DNA from 4 places in the Rhodoferax ferrireducens T118 genome. Region 4 is predicted to be linked to each of the others. Evidence: predicted binding sites of a transcription regulator. Region 4 holds the regulator's gene; each other region holds the start of a gene.
The links. Region 4 encodes FNR, which switches genes on or off when oxygen is low (the NO sensors DNR and NnrR bind a similar motif). Its sites were predicted from a motif close to TTGATNNNNATCAA; they were not measured.

Region 1 (6,027 bases), 250 kb from region 4:
CATGGCCGAGAGCGCCGCCAGCCCCATGAAAATCAGTGCGCCCAGAACAGGGTGCTGGGCAATAACCGGTTCGGCCAGCGCAAGGCCGGCGACGATCTGGTGGTGAACAGTGTCAGACAGGGCCAGCAGCCCGGTGACGAGCAGGACGGCGATCACGATTCCAGCGCGCCGCGAAATCTCGGTTGACGAGTCCCAGCGCCCCGCATGTGCGACAGCGGTGTCTTTGGTCAGGCCCTGAGGCTGCGGTGGAGGGCGCGCGGGTGGTGTGGGCATCAAGCGTTCGGGTTGCAGTTCCTGTCAGGCATTATCCGTTGAACCACGCAACCATCAGCGCGCGGTCCCGTTTTCGGTGTGCGGGAACCCGAACTGAAACGATAGCGTCAGCGCTTGCCAGAGAGTGTCAGGCGGGCGGAGGCTCTCGCACCTGGACATTGTCCGCGGCCCATTCGCGCCAGAGTGCCAACAGAATCGCCAGAATCACCGGCCCGACAAACAGGCCGATGAGCCCGAACGCCACCAGCCCACCCAGAACGCCGAACAACACCAGTAGAAACGGAATTTTGGCCACGCCGCTGATGACGAGCGGCCGCACCAGGTTGTCAATCCAGCTCACGGCCAGCGCGCCCCAAAGCAGCAGGCCGACGCCCGCGCTGATCTGGCCTTTTAGCAACAGCCAGGCACCGATGGAGCCCCAGATCGCCGGGGCGCCGAAGGGGATCAGGGCCACCACGGCAGTCGCCGCGCCCCAGAAGGCTGGCGCCCTGACCCCAACCGCCCAGTAACCCAGGCCCGCCAGCAGCCCTTGCGCCAAGGCAGCCAGCAACAGGCCATAGACCACGGCGCGGGTGGTGTCGCCCACCGCCTTGAAATAGGCATGGACCCGATTCCCGAGCAGGCCGTACAGGACGCCGCGCAGTTGTTCGAGCATCTGATCACCATCGAGGAACAGGAAAAAAGATGTCAGCAAGGCAAAAAAAAGGCGCAGCGCATTCAAACCAAGATCACCGACCATGCGCATGGCGTGGCCACCCCATTGATCGGCCAGGTCTGACAGCGGTGCGCCCCAGGCGGCACGGTCGCCGCTGAGCGCGCTCAAGCGCTCTTGCAGCCACGGCCCCAGCCACACAATGCTCAAGATTGCCTCTGGCAAGCGCACGCCGCTCTCCAACAACGCAGCTGCCTCACGCACGGCCGCTGCCCCCTCGCTGCGCAACAACAAGCCTGCCCATAGCAGTGACAAGCCAAGAACCAGGGTCAGCACGAGGGTCATGGCCAATGCGGCCCAGGTCCGGCGACCACCCAGCCACGCCAGCATTTTCAGATGCAGCGGCCACGCGACATAGCTCAGGATGGCTGCCCAGGCGATGGCCGCCACGAATGGCTGCATCACCACAAAGCCCGCCAGCAACAGGCCGCCCAGCAAGCCGGCGAGTACGGTACGGCGCAACCAGAGCGGTGTTTGCTGTTCGGTCATGGTGGCTCCTAGTGACGATAGACAAGATAAGCACAGTGTGCGCTTTTTGGTTCGGCGGACAACAGCATCGACCCGCAGTCAGCACCTGCAGTTGACGATGATCAAACTCGAGTTTTGAAAATCATGGAGCATCAAACCAAGAGCGTTTGATTGACGGTGACGCAGGGGCTTGGGACTCATGAGGAGATACGACCATGACGCCGATTCGCAACATTGTGGTGGCTACCGATTTCTCACCGGGTTCCAACGCGGCCGTCGATCGGGCGGTGCTGTTGGCCCAGACCCATGGCGCGTCGCTGCGCCTGCTGCATGCGTTCGATGTGAGTGCCTGGCACAGCCTGCAGGGCGTCTTTGATCCGCATCGTCTTGCCAGAGAGCCACCGCCGGATGTTCAGATACAGCGGCGTCTGACCGAGGTGGCGGCATCGCTGGCCGCCAAAACCGGGCTGCAGGTTGAAGCACGCTTCACCGTTGGCAAGGCAGCAAGTGCCATCAACGCCTACGTCAATGCCCACGACACCGCATTGCTGGTGATCGGTTCACGCCCCGAGCCGGGTCTGTTGGGACTGGGCAGCACCGCCTCCAGGCTGCTGCGCTCGCCGACCTGCCCAGTGCTGACCGTCCGCTGGGGTCATGCCCGGCCTTATGCCAAGGTGCTCGTCGCAGTTGATTTGGGCGCGGATGCGATGCGCGCGGCAACTTTTGCCGTCGCCGGGTTTCCGGCGGCACAGCATCATTTGGTCCTGGCGCTCGCCCCTGCACTGGAGCGCGCCGCGTGGCTACAGGCCCTGGCACAGGAGGAGTTAGCGGGGCCTCACGATTCGATGCGCGCGCAGGCGCTGCGCCAACTGGAGCAACTGGCGCTGACACTGACCCGGCAAACCCAACATCCGGTGATCGCGGAGGTACTTGAAGACTCGCCCGCACGCGCCATCCTCGAGCGCGCCGCCGCACTGCCTGCGGATTGCGTAGCCGTGAGCCATCATGGCCAGGGCGCAGGCGCTGAGCGTCTGCTGGGCAGCATGGCCCAACAGGTGCTGCAACACACCCTGCGCGATGTGCTGGTCGTGCCATGAAATATGCGCTGGCAATGGCAATCATGGCGATTGCCTTGTTGGTTGCCGCGCAGGAGCGTGTGGCAACACCGGATAAGCCGGTGCCGCGCGCTGTCGCTGCCGCCGTGCCGCTGCTGACGGTGAACGGCCCGATAGGACCGGCCACGGCCGACTACATTGCGCGCGGTCTGCACAAGGCCGCCAATGAGCATGCACCGCTGGTGGTGTTGCAAATTGACACGCCGGGCGGGCTCGACAGTTCGACCCGCCAGATCGTCAAGGACATCCTGGCGTCAGTCGTGCCAGTGGCTGCCTGGGTGGCCCCCGGCGGCGCGCGCGCGGCCAGCGCGGGCGCCTACATTGTCTACGCCAGCCATGTGGCGGTCATGGCGCCGGGCACCAACCTGGGTGCTGCCACACCGGTGCAAATGGGTGGCTTGCCTGGCGCGCCACAGCAACCACAGCCCACGCCTGCCAACCCGGCCGCGCCGCAGGGCAAGGCGAGTGAACCCAAAGACGCCACAGACACAGTACGCCCGGCGGCAGACGCCATGACCCGCAAAATCGTGCATGACTCGGCGGCCTATCTGCGCTCGCTGGCACAGATGCGAGGGCGCAATGTTGAGTGGGCCGACAGTGCCGTGCGTGACGGGGTCAGCCTGTCGGCCGAAGAAGCGCAAAACCAGCGGGTGATTGATTTCATCGCTGCTGATCTGCCCACGCTATTGCAGCGGGCACATGGCCGTACCGTGCAGATGAGCGACGGTGTTGCGCGCAGCGTGGTCAGCAACGGGATGCGGACGGTCGCCATGGAGCCTGATTGGCGAACCCGGCTGCTTGGAATCATCACCGACCCAACCGTGGCCTACCTGTTGCTGCTGCTCGGCATCTACGGCATCTACTTCGAGCTGATGTCGCCGGGTTTCGGCGTGCCTGGGGTGGCGGGTTCGATCTCGCTCCTGCTGGGCATGTTTGCGCTGCAAATGCTGCCAGTGAGCTATGCCGGGGTCGCATTGATCGTGCTCGGTTTTGTGATGCTGGTGGCTGAGGCCTTGCTGCCCAGCTTTGGTGCGTTGGGGATTGGTGGCACCATTGCCTTTGTCATCGGCTCGATCATGTTGATTGACACTGACGCGCCGGGTTTCGGTTTACCCGTGGGGCTGATTGCCACCGTGGCGGTCGTGAATGGACTGTTTGTGCTGGTTATGTTCCGGCTCGCGCTCAAAGCCCGCAAGCGGCCAGTAGTCAGCGGGTCGGAGGAACTGATAGGCGCGACCGGCGAGATTCTTGAGGCCTCGCCCCATGACGCCTGGATGCGTCTGCACAGCGAGCGCTGGCGTGTGCGCTCGGACTCGGCGCTGCACCGGGGCCAGCGTGTAAGGGTGACCGGACGCGAGGGGCTGGTGTTGCAGGTGGAACCCATGGCGGCTGCGCCCACCGCGGGCGCTGCGCCAAGGAGATCATTGAGGGCTTCGGGCCCGTAACGTCACATGAAGGAGACCTCTATGTACTGGGAACTCGGATACGGCTTCATCCCGATTGTGCTGATCATGCTGGTGGTCGCATCGGTGCGCATTCTGCGCGAGTACGAGCGCGGCGTGGTGTTCCAGTTGGGGCGGTTCTGGAAAGTCAAAGGCCCGGGTTTGATCATTTTGATGCCCGGCGTCCAGCAGATGGTGCGCGTGGATCTGCGCACCGTGGTGATGGATGTACCGCCGCAGGATGTGATCACGCGCGACAACGTGTCGGTCAAGGTCAACGCCGTGGTCTACGCCCGCGTGGTGGATCCGCAGCTCGCCATCATCCAGGTCGAAAATTACATGCTGGCCACGTCGCAGCTGGCGCAGACGACCTTGCGTGCCATTCTTGGCAAGCACGAGCTTGACCAGTTGCTGGCCGAGCGCGACAAGATCAACCAGGCACTGCAGCAGGTGCTTGATGTGCAGACTGACGCCTGGGGCATCAAGGTCTCGAAGGTGGAGATCAAGAACGTCGATTTGAACGAAAGCATGGTGCGCGCCATTGCCAAGCAGGCCGAAGCCGAACGCGAGCGGCGCGCCAAGATCATTCATGCCGAGGGTGAATTGCAGGCGTCCGCCAAGCTGCTGGAGGCGGCGCAAAAATTGGCGCAGGCCCCGCAGGCCATGCAGTTGCGCTACCTGCAGACGCTCACGGCGATTGCCGGGGAAAAGAGTTCCACCATCATTTTCCCGATGCCGATTGATCTGATTTCGTCGGTGCTGGATCGCCTGTCTGAGCGGCCAAAGTCAGCGGCGCCTGGCTGAGCCGCTGCGCTGCATCGGCTCAGCCGGGCGAAGGCGTTTGTGGGTCCGGCAGCACCGACCACTGCGGCTCTTCAAATTCGCCAATCACCGTGATCTCGCAGTTTTGGGCATGTTTTTCGAGGATGGCGCGCACGGTGTCGTTGCGGCTGTCGTCCTTGGCATCGCGGTGCGCCTTGGACTCCCAGGTGGCAATCGCCAGCAGGGTGTCGGGCGAACCGATCTTGCGGTGCAGGAAGGTGCCGCGCGCGCCGGGCGTACGCTGGATGATTTCGCTGGCACGGATCCAGGCCGCAGCGTACTCGTCCACGGTATAGCCGGGCTTCATCCGGACTTCAAAAATGAATTTCATGGTGGCTTCATTGTGCGACGACCAGCACATCCGCGCGCGCACGGCCCGGACGCCGTATCTCAATTGCAGAGCATCCGATGCCCGTACCGGTCACGGCAATCGTGATGGCCCGCACGAGGCACTCGCACGGCTGAAAGATTTTTTCTGCGCACCACGGGTGGTGTGTGAATGGCCGCAAAATCCTGTCAAGAAAACTTGGATTTGATCACGATGTTTCGTCAACTGATAAACAATAACACCGCCCAGGACTGGGTCTACGCGCTGCTGGCCGCTAGCGCCTTCATGCTGCTGCTGCACATCCTGCGGCGGCTGGTTTTGCACCATCTGGAGCGCGTTGCCAAGACCACCGATACGGTGATTGACGACTTCCTGGTCGAAGTCCTGTCGGCCACACGCATTTTGCTGGTGGCCGCCACGGGCGTCTACCTTGGCACCCATTTTTTGACGCTGCCCGCTGCGCTGGAGAAATTCGTTGACCGCGCCTTCATCACCCTGATCATTTTGCAGGCTGGCTTTTGGGCCAACCGGGGCCTGATGTTCTGGTTGAAACACCGTTTTTCCCAAGGTGAAAAGGAAGACGAAGGCGCGCGCGCCATGACCTTGTCGCTGTTGTCCTTCCTGGGCCGGGTGGTGGTCTGGGTGCTGGTCTTGCTGCTGATGCTCGACAACCTCGGCCTCAACGTGACGGCCCTGGTCACCAGCCTGGGCATTGGCGGTATTGCGGTGGCACTGGCGGTGCAAAACATTTTGGGTGACCTGTTTGCCTCGCTGTCGATCGCCATCGACAAGCCTTTTGTGATTGGCGACTTCGTGATTGTGGATGACCTGATGGGCAGCGTGGAACACGTCGGCCTGAAGACCACC
Region 2 (6,027 bases), 1.9 Mb from region 4:
ACGGCATCATCCGCAGCATGGACAGCGGCAACACGTCCGTACCCGGCGCCCAAGACTGGGCTGGCGACTGGCTGCTGCCCGGCCTGGTGGAGGTGCACACCGACAACCTGGAGAAGCATCTGTCACCCCGCCCCGGCGTGTTGTGGAACGCCCACTCGGCCATGACGGTGCACGATGCACAGTGCGCGGCGGCGGGCATCACCACCGTGCTGGACTCGGTGGTGATCGGCGACCTGGACGACGACGGCACGCGCAGCCAGACGCAGCACACGTCCATCGCCGCGCTGCACCAATGCCATGAAGAAGGCCTGATGCGGGTCGAGCACCTGCTGCACCTGCGCTGCGAACTCTCCGCGCCCGACATGCTGGAGGTGTTTCACGAATACGCCGACGACTCGCTGCTGGCACTGGTCAGCATGATGGACCACACGCCGGGCCAGCGCCAGTGGCGCGACCTGAAAAGCTACCGCCGCTACACCGAGCGCAATGGCAGCTACAACGACGCCGAGTTCGCGGCCATGATTGCGCAGCGCAAGGCGGACCAGCAGGCCTTCTCGCTGCCACACCGGGTGGAAATTGTGCGTGAGTGCCAGGCCCGCGGCCTGCCTTTGGCCAGCCACGACGACACCTTGCTCAGCGACATTGCCCAAGCCGTTGCAGAAGGCGTGGCGATGTCGGAGTTCCCGACCACGGTGGCGGCGGCGCAGGCGGCGCGTGCGGCGGGCATGGCCATCATCATGGGCGGGCCCAATATGGTCAAGGGCGGCTCGCACTCGGGCAACGTGTCGGCCGCCGAGCTGGCGCAGCTCGATTTGCTGGACATTTTTTCGTCCGACTACGTGCCCAGCAGCCTGCTGCTGGGCACTTTCATGCTCGGGCAGCTGGAGGGCTGGACGCTGCCCAAGGCGGTGCGCACCGTCACGGTCAATCCGGCGCGGGCGATTCGCCTGCAAGACCGTGGCGACGTGGCGCCGGGCCAGCGTGCCGACCTGCTGCGCGTGCGCATGAACCGCGTCGGCATGCCTGTCGTGCTGGAAGCCTGGCTGGCTGGCAAACGGGCTTTCTGAAACCTTGCGGGACAGACCGCAGCTCGCGCGTTGTGAGCCAGCTCTGTCCTCAACTGATCAAAGGTATTCACCATGCACTACACCCACATAGCCGCCCATAACCTGCCACCCCCTGCCAGCTTGGGGCTGGCGCCGACCCTGTCGGCCAGCGCCATCGTGCGCGACTGCCGTTTCGGCCGCTACACGCAGGTCGGCGAACAGACGCGCATGGGAGACTGCTTGCTCGACGATTACGCCTACGTTCAGCACAACTGCGACCTGATGTCGACCGATATAGGAAAGTTCGCCAACATTGCGAACATGGTGCGCATCAACCCCGGCTTTCACCCGATGGAGCGGCCCACGCTGCACCACTTCACCTACCGGCCCACGATGTACGGCATGGACACGCAGGACGATGCCGACTTCTTTGCCTGGCGTTTGCGCCAACGGGTGGTCATCGGCCACGACACCTGGATCGGCCACGGTGCGGTGATCATGCCGGGGGTGCACATTGGCAACGGGGCCGTGGTCGGCAGCAACTCGGTGGTGACCAGGGATGTGGCGTCATATGCCATCGTCGCCGGTGCGCCGGCCACGGTGATCCGCCAGCGTTTCCCCCGCGCCATTGCCCAAGCCCTGGAAGCCACCGCCTGGTGGGACTGGGACCACGACACGCTGACCGAGCGCATGCCCGATTTCAAGGACATGCGGTGTTTCCTGGCGAAATACGCGCCTTGAGATAGTGCCCCGAGAACCCGGGCACCGGTGCCGGGCTCGGAAGAAGGTCAAAGATTCATTTAACTTATTGCATTTTTGGGTGTTCCCGATTACATTAAAGAGGCATAATTAATACTTCTTTAAAGGACAAACCATGTCTGCATGCTTCGCTACCACCATTGACCTGCGCCGGGTCGCGCCGCCCGCGCGACATTCGCTGATATTCAGCAGCTTTTCAGATTTGCTGCCGGGCCAGTCACTGGAACTGATCAACGACCACGACCCGCAGCCCCTGAATGAGCAGTTTCAGATGCGTTCCCCAGGTGTTTTTAGCTGGAGCTACCTTGAAAAAGGTCCGCAAGTGTGGCGGGTTCAAATCGGCAAGAATGCCGCCAGCGCTGCGTCCGGCGCGTCCGACAGCTGCTGCTCTGGTGGCGCCTGCTGCGGCTGAGCCCCACAAGGCGCCTCATACCCAGTGCAGTCGGCCTAAGGCCCACCCAATTGACCTACATCATTGGACTTGGCAGCAAGGTCTGATACCCTTGTGTCTTTAGATTTGTCGGCCTTTTGGGGCGGACAGCGATGCACCGGTCAAAGGTGGTCCACAATCCCACAACCATGATGAATACCATTTTGGACAACTCCCTTGTTCCCCCGCTGGCTGTGCCTGTCGCCGCGTCGATGGAGCTGGTCTGCCCGGCTGGCAGCCTACCCGCGCTCAAAGCGGCGGTTGACAACGGCGCAGACTGTGTTTACCTCGGCTTTCGCGATGCCACCAACGCGCGCAATTTTGCCGGTCTGAACTTTGACGAAGCCGCCATTGAGACCGGCATTCGCTACGCCCATGACCGGGGCCGCAAGGTGTTTGTGGCGCTTAACACCTACCCACAGGCCGCCAAAGCCGAGCTCTGGCAACGCGCGGTCGACCGCGCCGCGCACAGCGGGGTCGATGCCGTGATCTTGGCCGACCCCGGCATGATGGCTTACGCTGTCAAACACCAGCCGCAACTGCGCCTGCATTTGTCGGTGCAGGGCTCGGCCACCAACTACGAGGCGCTTGATTTTTATTACCAGCACTTTGGTATTGCGCGCGCCGTGCTGCCGCGCGTGCTCTCGCTCACGCAAGTCGAGCAGGTGCTTGAAAAAACCTCGGTCGAGATCGAGGTTTTTGGCTTCGGCAGTCTGTGCGTGATGGTGGAGGGGCGCTGTGCGCTCTCAAGCTACGTGACCGGCGAAGCCCCCAATACCAATGGTGTGTGCTCACCGCCCAAAGCGGTGCGTTGGGTGGAAACGCCGCAGGGCCGCGAGTCGCGCCTGAACGGCGTCCTGATTGACCGCTACGCCACGGGCGAAAACGCCGGTTACCCCACGCTGTGCAAAGGCCGTTTTGATGTCGGTGATGAAAAAAACTATTACGCCATTGAAGAGCCCACGAGCTTGAACACCCTGTCCTTGTTGCCCGAGCTGATGCGTATCGGCGTGCGTGCCATCAAGATCGAGGGCCGCCAGCGCAGTCCCGCCTACGTGGCGCAAGTCACCAAAGTGTGGCGCGAGGCGATTGACAGTTGCCGCACCAACCCACAGCTTTATGCCGCCAAACCCGCCTGGATGAGCAGCCTGGACAAAGTGGCCGAAGGCCAACAGCACACGCTAGGCGCCTACCACCGGCCATGGAAATGAAGGACGCACGAAAAGCCACCCCAGCGTCGTTGCGCTGTCTTGTCGTACGTTCCGTACTGTCTGCGGCAGCGCGCCTGGCTGGGACGGCGTTGCGTACGTCCTCAACATATTGAACTTCAAGATGAAATTAGCTTTAGGTCCGATCCTGTACTACTGGCCGCGCGACGAGGTGCTGGCTTTTTATGACGCCGTGGCGCAGTCGCCGGTGGACATCGTCTACCTGGGTGAAGCGGTGTGTTCGCGCCGCCACGAGGTGCGGCTCAATGACTGGCTGGACATTGCCGCCGCTTTGCGCGATGCGGGTAAAGAAGTGGTGCTGTCGACCCAGGTGCTGATCGAGTCCGGCGCCGATGTGACGGTGTTGCACAAAATTGCTGCCAACGGTCAATTCATGGTCGAGGCCAACGACATGGGTGCAGTGCACTGCCTGGAAGGCAAAGTGCCTTTTGTCGCCGGGCCGCACCTGAACATCTACAACGTGCCGACGCTGCAATGGATGGCGGCTCTGGGCATCAAGCGCTGGGTGATGCCGCTGGAGATGGGGCGCGATGATCTGGCGCTGCTGCTGGCCGGTTGCCCGCCGGGTGTGCAAACCGAGGTGTTTGCCTATGGCCGCATGCCGCTGGCCTTTTCTGCCCGCTGTTTCACCGCGCGCCACTGCAATTTGCCCAAGGACGATTGCCAGTTCAAATGTATTGAGCACCCGGATGGTTTGGTGATGCGCACGCGCGAGAGCGAAGAGTTTCTGGTGCTCAACGGCATCCAGACCCAATCGGCCCGCGTCCACAACCTGCTGGCGGAGTTGCCGGCCATGCGGGACATGGGCGTGGATGTGGTGCGTATCAGCCCGCAGTCGCGGCATACGGTGCGCATTGTCGAGCTGTTCCAAGCGGTGATCCAGGGCCGGATGGGCGTGACTGCGGCCAGCACTGAACTGGCCGCGCTGATGCCGGAAAAAGCCTGCAATGGCTACTGGTACGGCCAGCCGGGGCTGGAGCAGGTCGCTGCAAGCCCGGAACAGGTGTCCTAGCTATTCAAGGAATTCAAGATGAGCGCAAAACCGTTGCTGATTCCCACCCCGCTGGGGGCCATGTTGGGGCGCTTGCCAGCCTACCCCGGCTCCCTGTTCTTTGTGACCGGGCTCAATCTGGCGCTGAGCAAACAATTGGCCCCTGACGTCACGCAGATGTTGCTGGGCAAAAAACTGCGCCTGCGCGTGACCGACGCGCATTGGGCCTTTGACTTTGAGTGGCGCAACAAGCACTTTGCGGCGTGCCAGAACGTGGGCGAGGCCGATCTCACCATCAGCGCCAGCGCGCATGACTTCGTGCTGCTGGCCCGGCGCCAGGAAGACCCCGACACGCTGTTTTTCAGCCGCCGCCTGGCCATGGAAGGCGATACCGAGCTGGGCCTGCTGGTCAAAAACACCATTGATGCCATCGAGCTGCCGATGGTGAATCTGGAGCCCTTCAAGCCGGCACAGGTGCTGGCACGACTGCGCGCCCGCTGGACGCTACGGCAATCCCATTGAAGCGCGTCATCGTCGCCATCTCGGGTGCCAGCGGCGCCGTTTATGGTGTGCGCTTGTTGCAGATGTTGCGTGGCATGCAGGGCGTGCAAACCCACTTGACGGTGTCCGAGGCCGGTTGGCTCAACGTGCAACAGGAGCTGGACATGGCGCGCGCCGAGGTGGAGGCCCTGGCCGACGTGGTTTACCCGGTGCAAAACGTGGGTGCAGCGATTGCCAGCGGCTCGTTTCAATGTGACGGCATGGTGGTGGCGCCCTGCGCCATGCGCACGCTGGCCGCCGTGGCGCTCGGCCTGTCCGACAACCTGATCACGCGCGCGGCTGACGTGATGCTCAAAGAACGGCGCCGTTTGATTTTGATGGTGCGTGAAACCCCCCTGAACCTGGCGCACCTGCGCAACATGACCAGCGTGACCGAGATGGGCGGCATCATCTTCCCACCCGTGCCCGGCTTCTATCACCGCCCACAGTCAATCAACGAGATGGTGGATCACAGCGTGAGCCGGGTCATTGATTTGCTGGGTCTGCCGCAACCCGACGCGACGCGCTGGACGGGCCTGGCCTCGTAGACCGACAATTCCTCCGCTCCGTTTCACCGCCCTCAACACCATGGCCTACCGCGACCTCAGAGACTTCATCACCCAACTGGAACACCTGGGCGAACTCAAGCGCGTCCAGGCCGAGGTTTCGCCTTATCTGGAGATGACCGCCCTGTGCGACCGCACCTTGCGCGCGGGCGGCCCGGCCTTGCTGTTTGAAAACCCCACCGGCCACAACACGCCGGTGCTGGGCAACCTGTTTGGCACGACACGCCGCGTCGCTTTGGGCATGGGCGTAAACGACGTGAGTGAGCTGCGCCAGTTTGGCCACGTGCTGGCCAGTCTCAAGGAGCCCGAAGCCCCCAAAGGTTTCAAGGAGCTGATGGGCCTGGGCAGCCTGGTCAAAACCCTGTGGGCCATGGCTCCCAAAGAACTGCGTAGCGCACCGTGCCAGGAAATTATCTGGGAAGGGGCGGACGTCGATTTGGCAAGGCTGCCGATTCAACATTGCTGG
Region 3 (6,027 bases), 2.0 Mb from region 4:
GTGACCTTCTGCTCGCGGGTGGCGCTCATGTGGCAGGTGGCACAAGTCGGCGCCGCTGTGTAGTCAGCGCCCACCACCCATTTCTTGGAATCCAGGTTCATTTCCTTGATCTTGGCGCGGTAGAGAATGCCATGTTTGGACTCGTTATAGATTTCGAGTTGCGGATGATCCGGCCCCAAATGACATTTGCCACAGGTGTCGGGGGTGCGCGCCTGCGCCGACGAGAAACTATGGCGGGCGTGGCAGGCCGAACAAGATCCCAATGAGCCGTCCGGATTGATGCGGCCAATGCCGGTATTGGGCCAGGTTTGCGGCGTCGGACGCCCCTTGTCGTCGAGAACCACGGTGCTGCCATGACATTGCAGACAGCCGGCATTGACGGCGGCCGGTCCACCAATCACCTCGCCCAGCAGATTGTCCAGCGAGGCCAGAATATTGCCGGCCTTGGCGTGGTGCGAACGCTGCTGCTGCGCCACCTCGGCGGCATGGCAATTGGCGCAGGTGTTGGGGGTGACGATCACCTGAATAGAGGCGCCATGGTGCGCGAAGGCGGCTTTCTCGCCTTGCTTGGCCTTGTGGCAGTCGTAACAGTCCACATTCTTGGCGGCGTGGCTACTCTTCTTCCACTCGCCGTAGATGCCCGGATCGTCCTCGGCGCCGTGGCAACTGATGCATTTTTTCCCGATCGCCGCATCGGCTGGCGACTTTTTGATCATCTGATCGGCGCCGACTTTTTTGGCGGCCGTTTGATTAACAGCGAATGCCGGGACGGCAAGGGACAGCGACAGCAGACAGGCAATTGCCCATCCCATTGGGGCTGCAAATCGACCGATTCGACGCATGACGTTCTCCTTAAATGAATGTGAAGAACTGTAAACCGGTCCGGTTGGTATTAACTTAATATGACTTAAGAATGGGCACGATCAGTTGATCGCCGACCCTTGAAGCGTTCACTTGGGGCGCCCAAGCGTGTCAATGTGACTCGAAATTGGCGAGTCGGTGCACGTCCAGAATCCGGATCTCGCGCTTGTCGATCTGAATCAGCCCTTGGGTTTCGAGCTCGTGCAGTACACGAGAAAAATATTCGGGCGTCAGTGACAGGCGGGAGGCAATTGTTGCCTTGCTGGCGGGCAAATGAACGCTGACGCTGACGTTGCCACTACCATGGCCAACTGCCGCCTCCACATCGCGCAGCAAGTAGCCAATCAGTCTTTGCATGCCACTTTGCAAGGCATAGCCCTCGACGTCATGAATCAAGCTGTGAAGGCGACGGGAAATGCCAGCCAGCATGTGCAGCGAGAAGCGCGGGTCCCGCTCCACTTCAGCCAGCACGGCGGCCTTGGCAACACTGACCAGCAAGGTGTCCGTCAGTGACTGCGCATTCACGATGTGAGGCTGCCCGAGAAACACCAGGGCCTCCGCAAAGCTTCGGCCCGGGCCGATGATTTCGATCACCTTCTCCTGGCCGGCAGGTGATGACACGTAAAGCTTGATCTGCCCGGACACCACGACGTGGAACGCCTCACACGCTTCGCCGACCCGAAAAAACATCTCGCCACGGGCCAGACGCACCAAGCGGCATCCTCGGGCGATACGTTCTCGCTCCAACTGGGACAGATCACTGAAGAGCGGCAGCGCCGACAACAGACGCTGTATGTCAAAAGGTTCTGGGTTCACGTGTTCAAGCGTTGATTCTGCCGAAGGTTGGCGACCTGTCGGAGGTTTAACGCGGCGGCAGCACCGCCATCGTGATGCGCGACACGCAGGTCAGCTCACCGGCGTCGTTTTGCAGGTCGATCTGCCAGACCTGGGTGGTGCGGCCGATGTGCACCGGGCGGGCGGTGCCGGTGACCCAGCCGCTGGTGACACCCTTGAGGTGGTTGGCGTTGATGTCCAGCCCGACGGCGAGTTGCCCGGCCGGGCTGGCGTAGGCGGCGCCACATGACCCCAGGGTTTCGGCCAGCACCACGCTCACGCCGCCGTGCAGCAAACCGTAGGGCTGCTGGGTGCGGTGATCCACCGGCACGCGCGCCCGGATGAAGTCCTCACCCACCTCCAGAAATTCCATTCCCAGGTGGTCAACCGCCGTGTTGACGCTGATCGCGGTGAGTTCAGCCACCGAGATCGGTCGTTTCCAGATAAGCATCCAGGCTCCAAATAGACAAAGGATCGTCACTATAAACAAAAACAGACGCCAGCCCCTGTCAAACGGGCGTCATACGCTACTACTTTTATAGTAATTTGGCGCCTCAATCGGGCATCTTGTACTGCCCCTGCATCTTGCTCACATGCTCGCTCCAGACCCTGGCGTAGCGCACGTCGTCGGTCACCGGTTTCCTGATCATCTTCAGGCACTGCGCCATCTGGCCTTCGGTGCTGCTGGGTTTGGAGTACATCTGCAGCGCGAACTTGGAGAAGTCGCGCACCATGAAGTCGAATACTTGATCAAGTAATTCGGGCTCAATCTTGTAAATCCTGGCATTCTCCAGAACCAACTGGCCATACACCACCAGCGTGAACATCTCGCCCACGGTCAGCAGGAAGTCGATGTCTTTGGCCTGCGCTGGCGTGGGCGGCGCCAGCATCGCCATTTGTTTGAAGGTCTCAATCTGCGCCTTGAAAACGCTCAGGTTAGGGGAATCGACGCTGTCATAGGCGATGTGATAGTCGTGAAACTTGATTTTGCCCAGGCCCTTGGTCGGGCCCTGGTCAAACAGGAAGCTGTCGTTGCTGCCCTCATCGCGGCGCGGCACTTCTGGATACTCGGCTGGCGCGAAGAAGTAGTTGGCCATGAACTTGATGATGAGCGCCATGTTGACATGCACCGTGCCCTCCAACTTGGGCAAGCCGCGAATCTCGACGGCGGCCATCGCAAAATACATGTCTTTCTCGAAACCCTTGGCGGCAATCACATCCCACAGCAGGTTGATGACCTCTTCACCTTGCGTGGTGACCTTCATTTTTTGGATCGGGTTGAACAACAGATAGCGCCGGTCCTCGTTGGAGGCTGCCTTCATGTAGTCAGCCGCGCGCAGTGCGAACAGTTTCATCGCCACCAGGCGCGCGTAGGCATCGGTAAAGAGCTGGCGCACATGTGGAAAATCCGTCACCGTCAGCTTGTACAGATGCCGGTTGGCGGCGTGATCGAAAGCCTCATAAAAGGCGTGGGTGCAAATGCCGATGGAGGCCCAGCCGAGGTTGTATTTGCCGACGTTGACGGTATTGAGTGCGGCGTTCCAGGCATCGTCACCGTGGTGCAGGATGTCTTCTTCAGTCAAAGGGTAATCATGCAAACGGAACTCGGCGACGTAGTTCTGGCTGTAGACCACGTTTTTCACCAGTTCGTACTTGGGATGCTGCGAGTCGGCGACAAAGTAAATGTATTCCCCGGTATCGGCCATCTTGCCGAAGGTGGACACCATGCGCGCCTGGTTGGCGTTGCCAATGTAGTACTTGCCGCCGCAGGCCCGGTAACTGCCGTCTTCCAGCTGGGTGACGATCATGTCGGACGAGTAGATGTCGGCGCCATGCTCTTTCTCGGACAGGCCGAAGGCAAAAATGCCGCCTTCGTCAAGCAGGCGTTTCGCCTTCGCCTGCGCCTTCTTGTTCTTGCTCATCCAGATGGGGCCGATGCCCAGCACCGAGACCTGGTAGGCGTACCAGTAGGGGAGTCCATAGAAGCCCAGAATCTCGGCAAAACCACAAACGCGCCAGGTGTCCCAGACCGCGTGTTCGCCTTCCTTGCCGTGCTCGGCGGGCGTCATCATGGAGGCAAAAATGCCTTCTTCCTTGCAGAAGTTGAGGAAATCCTCATACCAGACCGCGCCATGAAAATCCGCTTTGAGCTTGGTCAGGCCGGTTTTCTCGAAGAAGGCAACCGTTTTCTCCATGATCTCGCGTGAGCGTTGATCGGGATAGTTGCGAACCAGATGGCGTGGATTGAGCAGCAGCATGAGAAACACCTCGGGTGGGTAGAAAGGCCGCTGGCAACTATAGCGGCGACCTCGGCGACCCCGAGGCGGGAAGTTAGAGGGACGAGACTTGTTCGGCGCGAGTTTGCGCTAAGTCAAACTCGCCGTAGGTGGCCACGGGAGAGGCAGTTTGTTTTGATCTAAATGAGATACACTCTCATTTAGACGCTTGCTTTCAGGCGCGTTTTACCCATTTTCCATAGGCTGTTCCATGCTCTTATCTCAACTTTCCAACGGTGCGCACGCTGTTGTTCAGCGGGTGCTGCCGTCCAGCGCCGACGTCGGTGCGGCGACGCTGCGACGTTTGGGTGAACTGGGTTTTATCGCCGGTGAGCCGGTGCAGGTGTTGCGCCGTGGCCCGGGCGGGCGCGAGCCGCTGGCGGTGCAGGTCGGCGAGACGCTCTTTGCCCTGCGCCTGCTTGAAGCCCAATGTATTGAAGTGCAGGCGATGGATGTCTGCGTTAACTGAGGTTCTTATGTCCCAATCTCTTGGCGTCGAGCCGACACTCCCGATCCGCTGCATTGCGCTGGTGGGCAACCCCAATTGCGGCAAAACGGCGCTCTTCAACCTGCTCACCGGGGCGCGCCAAAAGGTGGCCAATTACGCGGGTGTCACGGTCGAGCGCAAGGTCGGTCTGGTCCATTTGCACAACGGCCAAACGGTGTCGGTGGTGGATTTGCCGGGGGCCTACAGCCTGACCGCCGCCACGCCGGACGAGCAGGTGACGCTGGAGGTGATCGAGGGCCGCCGCGCTGGCGAAGATACGCCCGATGCGATTGTGGCCGTGGTGGATGCCACCAACCTGCGCATGAACTTGCGCCTGGTGCTCGAGCTCAAGCGGCTGGGGCGGCCGCTGCTGGTGGCCGTCAACATGGCGGATGTGGCGCGCGCCCAAGGGCTCAAGATTGACCTGGCACGTCTGGCGATCGAGTTGGGGCTGCCGGTGGTGGAAACCGTGGCCATCAAACACAACGGCCACGCCCAGCTGCTGGCCCAACTGGAACAACACCTGGCGCAGCCCTGGCCCAGCGCGCCCGCCAGCACGGCCTCCGCCAGTTCGGCCGACTTGCAGCGCGAAGTGCGCCGCATCCTGGCCCTGGTGGCGCCGCTTGCCCCGACGCTGGGGCGGTTCCAGTACCGGCTCGATGCCGTCGTCATGCACCCGGTGTGGGGGTTGGTGGTGCTGGCGGCGGTGTTGTTCCTGATTTTTCAGGCTGTTTTTTCCTGGGCCAATTGGCCGATGGACGCGATCAAGGGCGCAATGGCCGCCGTGGGCGACTGGATTCTGGCGCATATGGCGAGCGGACCCTTGCGCAGCCTGCTGGTGGACGGTGTGGTGGCCGGCGTCGGCGGTGTGCTGGTGTTCATGCCGCAGATCCTGATTCTGTTCTTCTTCATCCTGCTGCTCGAGGACTCGGGCTACCTGCCGCGCGCGGCCTTCCTGCTCGACAACCTGATGGGCAAAGTGGGCTTGTCCGGGCGCGCCTTCATTCCGCTCTTGTCCAGCTTTGCCTGTGCCATTCCCGGCATCATGGCCACGCGCACCATTGCCAACTGGAAAGACCGCCTGGCCACCATCATGGTGGCGCCACTGATGACCTGCTCGGCCCGCTTGCCGGTCTATGCCTTGCTGATTGGCGCTTTTGTGCCGGAGCGCCGCCTCGGCGGGCTCAGTTTACGCGGCCTGACCTTGTTTGGCCTGTACGTGGCCGGCGTCGTCTCGGCCATGGGCGTGGCCTGGGTCTTCAAGCGGGTCTGGATGAAAGACGGCTACCAGCCGCTGATGCTGGAATTGCCGCCGTACCGCCGGCCCAGCCTGCGCAATCTGGCGCAGGGCCTGTGGGAGCGCGCCCACATTTTCCTGCGCCGGGTCGGCGGCATCATCTTTGCGCTGATGGTGGTGCTGTGGTTTCTGTCCACCTATCCGGCACCACCAGCCGGCTGGGATGCAGCCCAGGGCCCGGCCATCCAGTACAGCTTTGCCGGCATGATGGGCCATGCGCTGCAGTGGATCTTCGCGCCGATTGGCTTCAATTGGCAAATCTCGATTGCGCT
Region 4 (6,027 bases):
GTGCCTTATACCGATGAGCAAATAGCCAAGTCATCGGAAGAGTTGAGAGGCAAGAAAGAAGTTGAGGCCGTCATTGCCTATTTGCAGGTTTTAGGAACCTTGGTCAAGTAAACGGGAGATATTTTGTATGGAACTCGATATCAACACCCTTCGTTCGATGGCCACGGTGGTTAGCTTCATCACATTTATTGGCATCATTGTGTGGGCTTACTCCCGCCGAAATGCGGCTGATTTCGAGGAAGCCGCGAACCTACCTTTTGAACAAGACTGACGAACTGCAATAAAAAAAGAGGATAAAAGATGAGCGACTTTACAAGCAATTTCTGGTCGATATATGTCGCCGGAATCACCATCGTCAGTATCGTGGCCTGTTTGCTGCTGCTGATATTGACCGGCAAGTCCAAAGGCATGTCGACCAGCGATAACACTACCGGGCATGTGTGGGATGGCGATTTGCGGGAGATGAACAACCCCCTGCCGCGCTGGTGGGCCTGGTTGTTTGTCATCACGATTGTTTTTTCCTTCATCTATCTGGCGCTGTATCCAGGGCTAGGCACTTATGGCGGCAAGTTGGGCTGGACGTCCGTTGGGCAACACCAGGCGGAGGTCGATAAAGGCAATGCCGAGGTCGCCCCCTTGTATGCCAAATTTTCAGCCATGAAACCCGAAGACGTGGCCAAAGATGCACAGGCCATGGCTATTGGTGAGCGTTTGTTCATGAACAACTGCGCCCAGTGCCACGGCTCTGATGCTCGCGGCAACAAGGGTTTTCCGAACCTGACTGACAACGATTGGTTGGGTGGCGGTACGCCGGAGATTATCAAAGCCGACATCACCAAGGGTCGTATTGCCGTGATGCCACCGATGGCAGCGGCTGTCGGCACGGCAGAAGATGTCAAGAACCTGGCACAGTATGTGTTGAGCCTGTCTGGTAGCCCACACGATTCTGTTCAGGCAGCCCTCGGTAAGGAAAAATTTGCTGTCTGCGCCGCTTGTCACGGTATCGACGGTAAGGGTAACCAGACACTTGGTTCAGCCAACTTGACAGACAACATTTGGTTGCACGGCTATGGCGAGGCTGCCATTGTTGCCATGATCAATGAGGGCAAGACAAACCAGATGCCCGCCCAGGCTGATAAGTTGACAGAGGCTCAGGTTCACGTGTTGGCTTCTTATGTTTGGGGGCTTTCCAACAAGGGCGGTATCGCCGCTCAGTAAGCTCTATATCATTAGTCTGGTAGTCACTCGGAAAGTACGCTGTTGAACAATAAGGCATTCGGCAATTACAAGGTCATCCCCATCGTTCATCAAGAAGGCTTTGAGCCGCCGCGTCCGCCCGAATCAGCGGATGACGGCATGCTCTCCCTGTACGCCTCGCACCAGACGATTTATCCGCGCAGTGTCTCGGGCCTGTTCTCCAACTGGCGCTGGGGCATGGTCTGGCTGACCCAGATCATCTTTTACGGTCTGCCCTGGCTGGAGTGGGGCCAGCGCCAGGCCGTCCTGTTTGACCTGGCCTCCAGGCGCTTCTACATCTTTGGCCTGGTGCTGTACCCGCAGGACTTCATCTACCTCACCGGTATTCTGGTCATCTCGGCCCTGTCGCTGTTTCTCTTTACGGCAGTGGCCGGGCGCCTGTGGTGTGGTTACGCCTGTCCACAGACGGTCTATACCGAAATTTTCCTCTGGATCGAGAAAAAGGTCGAGGGGGATCGCTCAGCGCGCCTGCGCCGCGACGCCCAGCCTTGGTCGCTGGACAGGGGCATGCGCAAATCCACCAAGCATTTCCTGTGGCTGGCCGTGGCGTTTTGGACCGGCTTTACCTTTGTCGGTTATTTCACACCGATCAAACAACATGGCGTCGACCTCCTGCAGATGAGCATGGGCTCCTGGGAAGTGTTCTGGACCTTCTTCTATGGCTTCGCCACCTACGGCAACGCCGGCTTCATGCGCGAGCAGGTCTGCAAGCACATGTGCCCCTATGCGCGCTTTCAAAGCGCCATGTTTGATAAAGACACGCTGATCGTCACCTACGACACCGAGCGCGGCGAGCCCCGCGGGGCCCGCTCACGCAAGGCCGATCCCGCCCAGTTGAACCTGGGTGCCTGCGTCGATTGCAGCCTGTGTGTCCAGGTCTGTCCGACCGGCATTGATATCCGCAAAGGCCTGCAATATGAGTGCATCGGCTGTGGTGCCTGCGCCGATGTCTGTGACGAAGTGATGGACAAAATGGGTTACGCACGCGGCCTGGTCAAGTACACCACCGAACACGCCATGCAGGAGCATTGGACCCAGTCGCAAACCTTGCGTCACGTGCTGCGCCCACGCATTCTGGTCTACACCGCCATTCTGGCGACGATTGTGATCGCGATGGTGACCAGTCTGGCGCTGCGCAAACCGTTCAGGGTTGATGTGATCCGGGATCGCGGTGTCATGGCGCGCGTGGTCGAGGCGGGCAAGATTGAGAACGTCTACCGTCTGCAAGTCATGAACGCCACTGAAACGGATCAGCGCTTCAAAGTCACGGTGTCTGGTCTACCTGGGCTTGAAGTAACCTCGGACAACGAATTGACGGTACCCGCAGCGCAGGCGCGCTGGCTGGTGGTGCGGACCCAGTTGCCACCCGAAGTGGCGCCGCCCGGCTCACATCCGATCAAATTCGAAATTGAATCAATTGACATGCATGTCCATGATGCAGAAAAATCCGTGTTTTTGGTGCCGCAATAAGGATAGTTTATGAAAAACGATACCCTCAAATCTCCTGAACCCTGGTGGAAGTTTGGCTATGTTTGGCTGGTCGTGGCTGGTCCGGCTATCGTGGTCGTGGCCGCTTTTGTTACTTTGTATCTTGCCGTGACGAGACCTGATCCGGTCATTACCGAAGACTATTACCGCCAGGGGATTGAAATCAACAAGACATTGGGAGATGATGCGCAGGCTGCCAGCATGGCACCAGCCCTGCAGGCCCGTAACCATGCGCAGACTGGCTTTGTCACCGGTTCCAAAGCTGTCCATAGGCCTTGAACGTAATGACCTCTGAAATACAGGACGCCCGATTATGTTGTCGCAACGCTTAATGTGGATTATCTGGCCTGCCTTTCTGGTGGCTGGTGTGCTTGAAGTGCTTGTATTTGCAATGGTCGATCCGCAGGACCTGCAGTGGTTCGGGCAACCCATCGGGTTTTCCCGTCAGGGTGTTTACACCATGGCGTTTTTTGTCTTTTGGGGCATCACCATGTTGGCCAGTGGCTTGACCACCTTGCTGTCGATGTCGCCGTTTGAAGTCAACCGCTGCCCTTTGCCGGCGAATGCACGCCCGGAGAGCTGCTCCAAGCAAGGGCGCTGCTGAGTCGGTTTTTCTCAGGCTGTTCCGGCACCGGATTTTGGATTGACAATATCCTTCAACGCGTCCGTGTTGAGGATGCGGACATGACGTTGTTTGACTTCCACGATGCCTTCTTCAGCGAATCTTGAAAATGTGCGGCTCACGGTTTCGAGTTTCAAACCCAAAAAACTGCCAATTTCTTCGCGCGTCATGCGGAGTATCAATTCTGACTGCGAGAAGCCGCGGGCGTGCAGTCGCTGAACCAGATTCAAAAGGAAGGTAGCCAGACGCTCCTCTGCGCGCATGCTGCCCAACAGCAGCATCACTCCGTGCTCGCGTACGATCTCGCGGCTCATGATCTTGTGGACGTGGCGCTGGAGTGAATTGACTGCGCGTGACAGCTCTTCAATACGATCAAATGGCATGACACAGACCTCAGCGTCTTCCAGGGCAACGGCGTCGCACGTGTGGTAGTCGTTGACGATTCCGTCGAGACCCACGACTTCGCCGGCCATTTGGAAGCCCGTTACCTGATCCCGTCCATCCTCGGAGGCTACACAGGTTTTGAAGAAACCGGTGCGAATGGCATACAGGCTGGTGAACTTCTCGCCATTGCGAAAAAGAAGAGAGCCACGCTTGACCGTGCGCCGCGCGGCGACCATGTCATCGATCAAATCGAGTTCTTCTTCACTCAGGCCCAAGGGCATGCACAGCTCCCGCAAGTTACAGTTTGAGCATGCGACTTTGATGGTGTGAGGGTTCATGATGTCATTTTGGCACTAATCATTGACCTGTCCTGATGTGGGTCAATTTTTTAGGTCTTACACTTCTTTATGATTCAATCTAGGTCAAGAGACGATTTCAATTATTGAGGCACATTTGTCAAAATTGACAAGGAATTTCCATGAACACAGCCGTTGCTGAACCAATTTCCGAAGACCTCATCCGTCGTTTCGATGTATCGGGACCGCGTTATACCTCTTATCCCACCGCGGACCGTTTTGTTGAGGCATTTTCAGTTGAGGACTATACCCAAGCCTTGAAGCTTCGGCGGGCTGGGGGGGCGGCCATGACGCTGCCATTGTCTTTATATGTTCACATCCCTTTCTGTGAATCCCTGTGTTATTACTGCGCCTGCAACAAGATCATCACCAAGCACCATGATCGGGCCGGCCCTTATTTGCGCTACCTGAGCCGCGAAGTCGATTTGCACACGGAGCAACTGGGTGTAGGACAAACGGTGACCCAATTGCATCTGGGTGGTGGCAGTCCCACTTTTTTGACGGATGATGAGCTGCGCGAGTTGATGGCCATGTTGCGGCGCAACTTTACCTTCGCCCCAAGCGGTGAATACTCGATCGAGGTGGACCCGCGCACCATCGACGCGTCGCGGCTCGATACCTTGGCCGAGTTGGGATTCAATCGTTTGAGCTTTGGGATTCAGGATTTCGACCCTGATGTTCAAAAATCGGTACACCGTGTGCAGCCGGCCGAACAGGTTTTTGCCTTGGTGGCAGCCGCCCGCGAACGCGGTTTTGATTCCATCAATGCGGACCTGATTTATGGCCTGCCTCTGCAAAGCCCGGAGTCATTTGACCGCACACTGGCGCAGGTGGTCGAGTTGCGGCCGGAGCGTATTGCCTTGTACGCCTATGCCCACTTGCCCGAGCGTTTCAAGCCCCAGCGCCGCATTCCGACCGTGGAGATTCCCAGCGGTGCGGCCAAGGTGGCCATGCTGGCGCGGTCCATGGCCGCTTTTATGGGTGCTGGTTATGTCTATGTCGGGATGGACCACTTTGCATTGCCGACGGACTCGCTGGCGATTGCCAAGCGGCAAGGTCGGCTGCATCGCAATTTTCAGGGCTACAGCACCCAACCCGATTGCGACCTGATTGGACTTGGCGTGTCGTCGATCGGCCGGATTGGCGCCACCTATAGCCAGAATGCCAAGACCCTGGAAGAGTATTACGACTATCTGGATCAGGGGCGCTTCCCCGTGGTGCGCGGCTTGGCGTTGACGCGTGACGACCTGTTGCGTCGCGCCGTGATCATGGCCATCATGTGCCAAGGGCAAGTTCTGTTCGAGTCCATTGAGTTGGCGCATCTGATCGAATTTCGCAAGTACTTTGCGCCTGAAATGGAAGCCCTGCAAAAGCTGGCGGATCAGGGCATGGTCACGGTGGACGATGTCGGCATTCAGGTCACTGACATGGGCTGGTTTTTTGTCCGCGCCGTGGCCATGGTGTTTGATCGCTATTTGCAGACCGACCGCACGCGCGCGCGGTTTTCCAAGATTATCTGATCGGGTCAATGCAATCCTCTCTGGCTGTCACCGCCTTGTTGATGGGCCTGGCCGGAGGGCCGCACTGCATTGCCATGTGTGGCGCTGCCTGTGCCGGGATCGGGCAAGCAGCAGGCCCGCGCAAGAATTCAGCCATGTGGAGCTTCCAGATCGGTCGGGTATTGGGCTATTCCGCACTCGGGTCGCTGGCGGCAGCCTCGATGCAGGGTTTGGGCTGGTTGACGGTGCAGTCGGCCGCGTTGCGCCCGGTGTGGACGCTGTTTCATGTCGCAACCCTGGTGCTGGGCCTGTTGTTACTCTGGAAAGCGCAGCAACCGGTTTGGCTGGAGCAGGCGGGCAAAAAAATATGGATTGGTGCACGCTCCCTGGCTGCCGGGCGGGGCCGGGGTGCGCCACTGGT

Region 1: RFER_RS10860 (universal stress protein) is a predicted target of FNR. The motif match lies at 1,566-1,579, and genes of this name have one in related genera.
Region 2: ubiU (ubiquinone anaerobic biosynthesis protein UbiU) is a predicted target of FNR. The motif match lies at 2,268-2,281, and genes of this name have one in related genera.
Region 3: RFER_RS00320 (FeoA family protein) is a predicted target of FNR. The motif match lies at 4,107-4,120, and genes of this name have one in related genera.

The regions. Positions count from the first base shown of each region.
Region 1 is NC_007908.1:2,330,343-2,336,369, forward strand. It holds gene RFER_RS10850 (TVP38/TMEM64 family protein) at 1-273, opposite strand, end outside; gene RFER_RS10855 (AI-2E family transporter) at 401-1,474, opposite strand; gene RFER_RS10860 (universal stress protein) at 1,669-2,550, shown strand; gene RFER_RS10865 (NfeD family protein) at 2,547-4,013, shown strand; gene RFER_RS10870 (slipin family protein) at 4,035-4,814, shown strand; gene RFER_RS10875 (antibiotic biosynthesis monooxygenase family protein) at 4,834-5,163, opposite strand; gene RFER_RS24085 (hypothetical protein) at 5,153-5,368, shown strand; gene RFER_RS10880 (mechanosensitive ion channel family protein) at 5,374-6,027, shown strand, end outside.
Region 2 is NC_007908.1:137,248-143,274, reverse strand. It holds gene RFER_RS00705 (alpha-D-ribose 1-methylphosphonate 5-triphosphate diphosphatase) at 1-1,067, shown strand, start outside; gene RFER_RS00700 (DapH/DapD/GlmU-related protein) at 1,140-1,787, shown strand; gene RFER_RS00695 (DUF2249 domain-containing protein) at 1,921-2,217, shown strand; gene ubiU (ubiquinone anaerobic biosynthesis protein UbiU) at 2,388-3,446, shown strand; gene RFER_RS00685 (U32 family peptidase) at 3,568-4,476, shown strand; gene ubiT (ubiquinone anaerobic biosynthesis accessory factor UbiT) at 4,495-4,977, shown strand; gene RFER_RS00675 (UbiX family flavin prenyltransferase) at 4,974-5,543, shown strand; gene ubiD (4-hydroxy-3-polyprenylbenzoate decarboxylase) at 5,584-6,027, shown strand, end outside.
Region 3 is NC_007908.1:61,998-68,024, forward strand. It holds gene RFER_RS00300 (multiheme c-type cytochrome) at 1-842, opposite strand, end outside; gene RFER_RS00305 (Crp/Fnr family transcriptional regulator) at 973-1,677, opposite strand; gene RFER_RS00310 (hotdog fold thioesterase) at 1,724-2,146, opposite strand; gene RFER_RS00315 (acyl-CoA dehydrogenase family protein) at 2,250-3,953, opposite strand; gene RFER_RS00320 (FeoA family protein) at 4,183-4,440, shown strand; gene feoB (ferrous iron transporter B) at 4,448-6,027, shown strand, end outside.
Region 4 is NC_007908.1:2,075,841-2,081,867, forward strand. It holds gene ccoO (cytochrome-c oxidase, cbb3-type subunit II) at 1-111, shown strand, start outside; gene RFER_RS09765 (cbb3-type cytochrome oxidase subunit 3) at 128-271, shown strand; gene ccoP (cytochrome-c oxidase, cbb3-type subunit III) at 301-1,218, shown strand; gene ccoG (cytochrome c oxidase accessory protein CcoG) at 1,261-2,727, shown strand; gene RFER_RS09780 (FixH family protein) at 2,737-3,024, shown strand; gene RFER_RS09785 (hypothetical protein) at 3,059-3,349, shown strand; gene fnr (fumarate/nitrate reduction transcriptional regulator Fnr) at 3,361-4,089, opposite strand; gene hemN (oxygen-independent coproporphyrinogen III oxidase) at 4,230-5,627, shown strand; gene RFER_RS09800 (sulfite exporter TauE/SafE family protein) at 5,636-6,027, shown strand, end outside.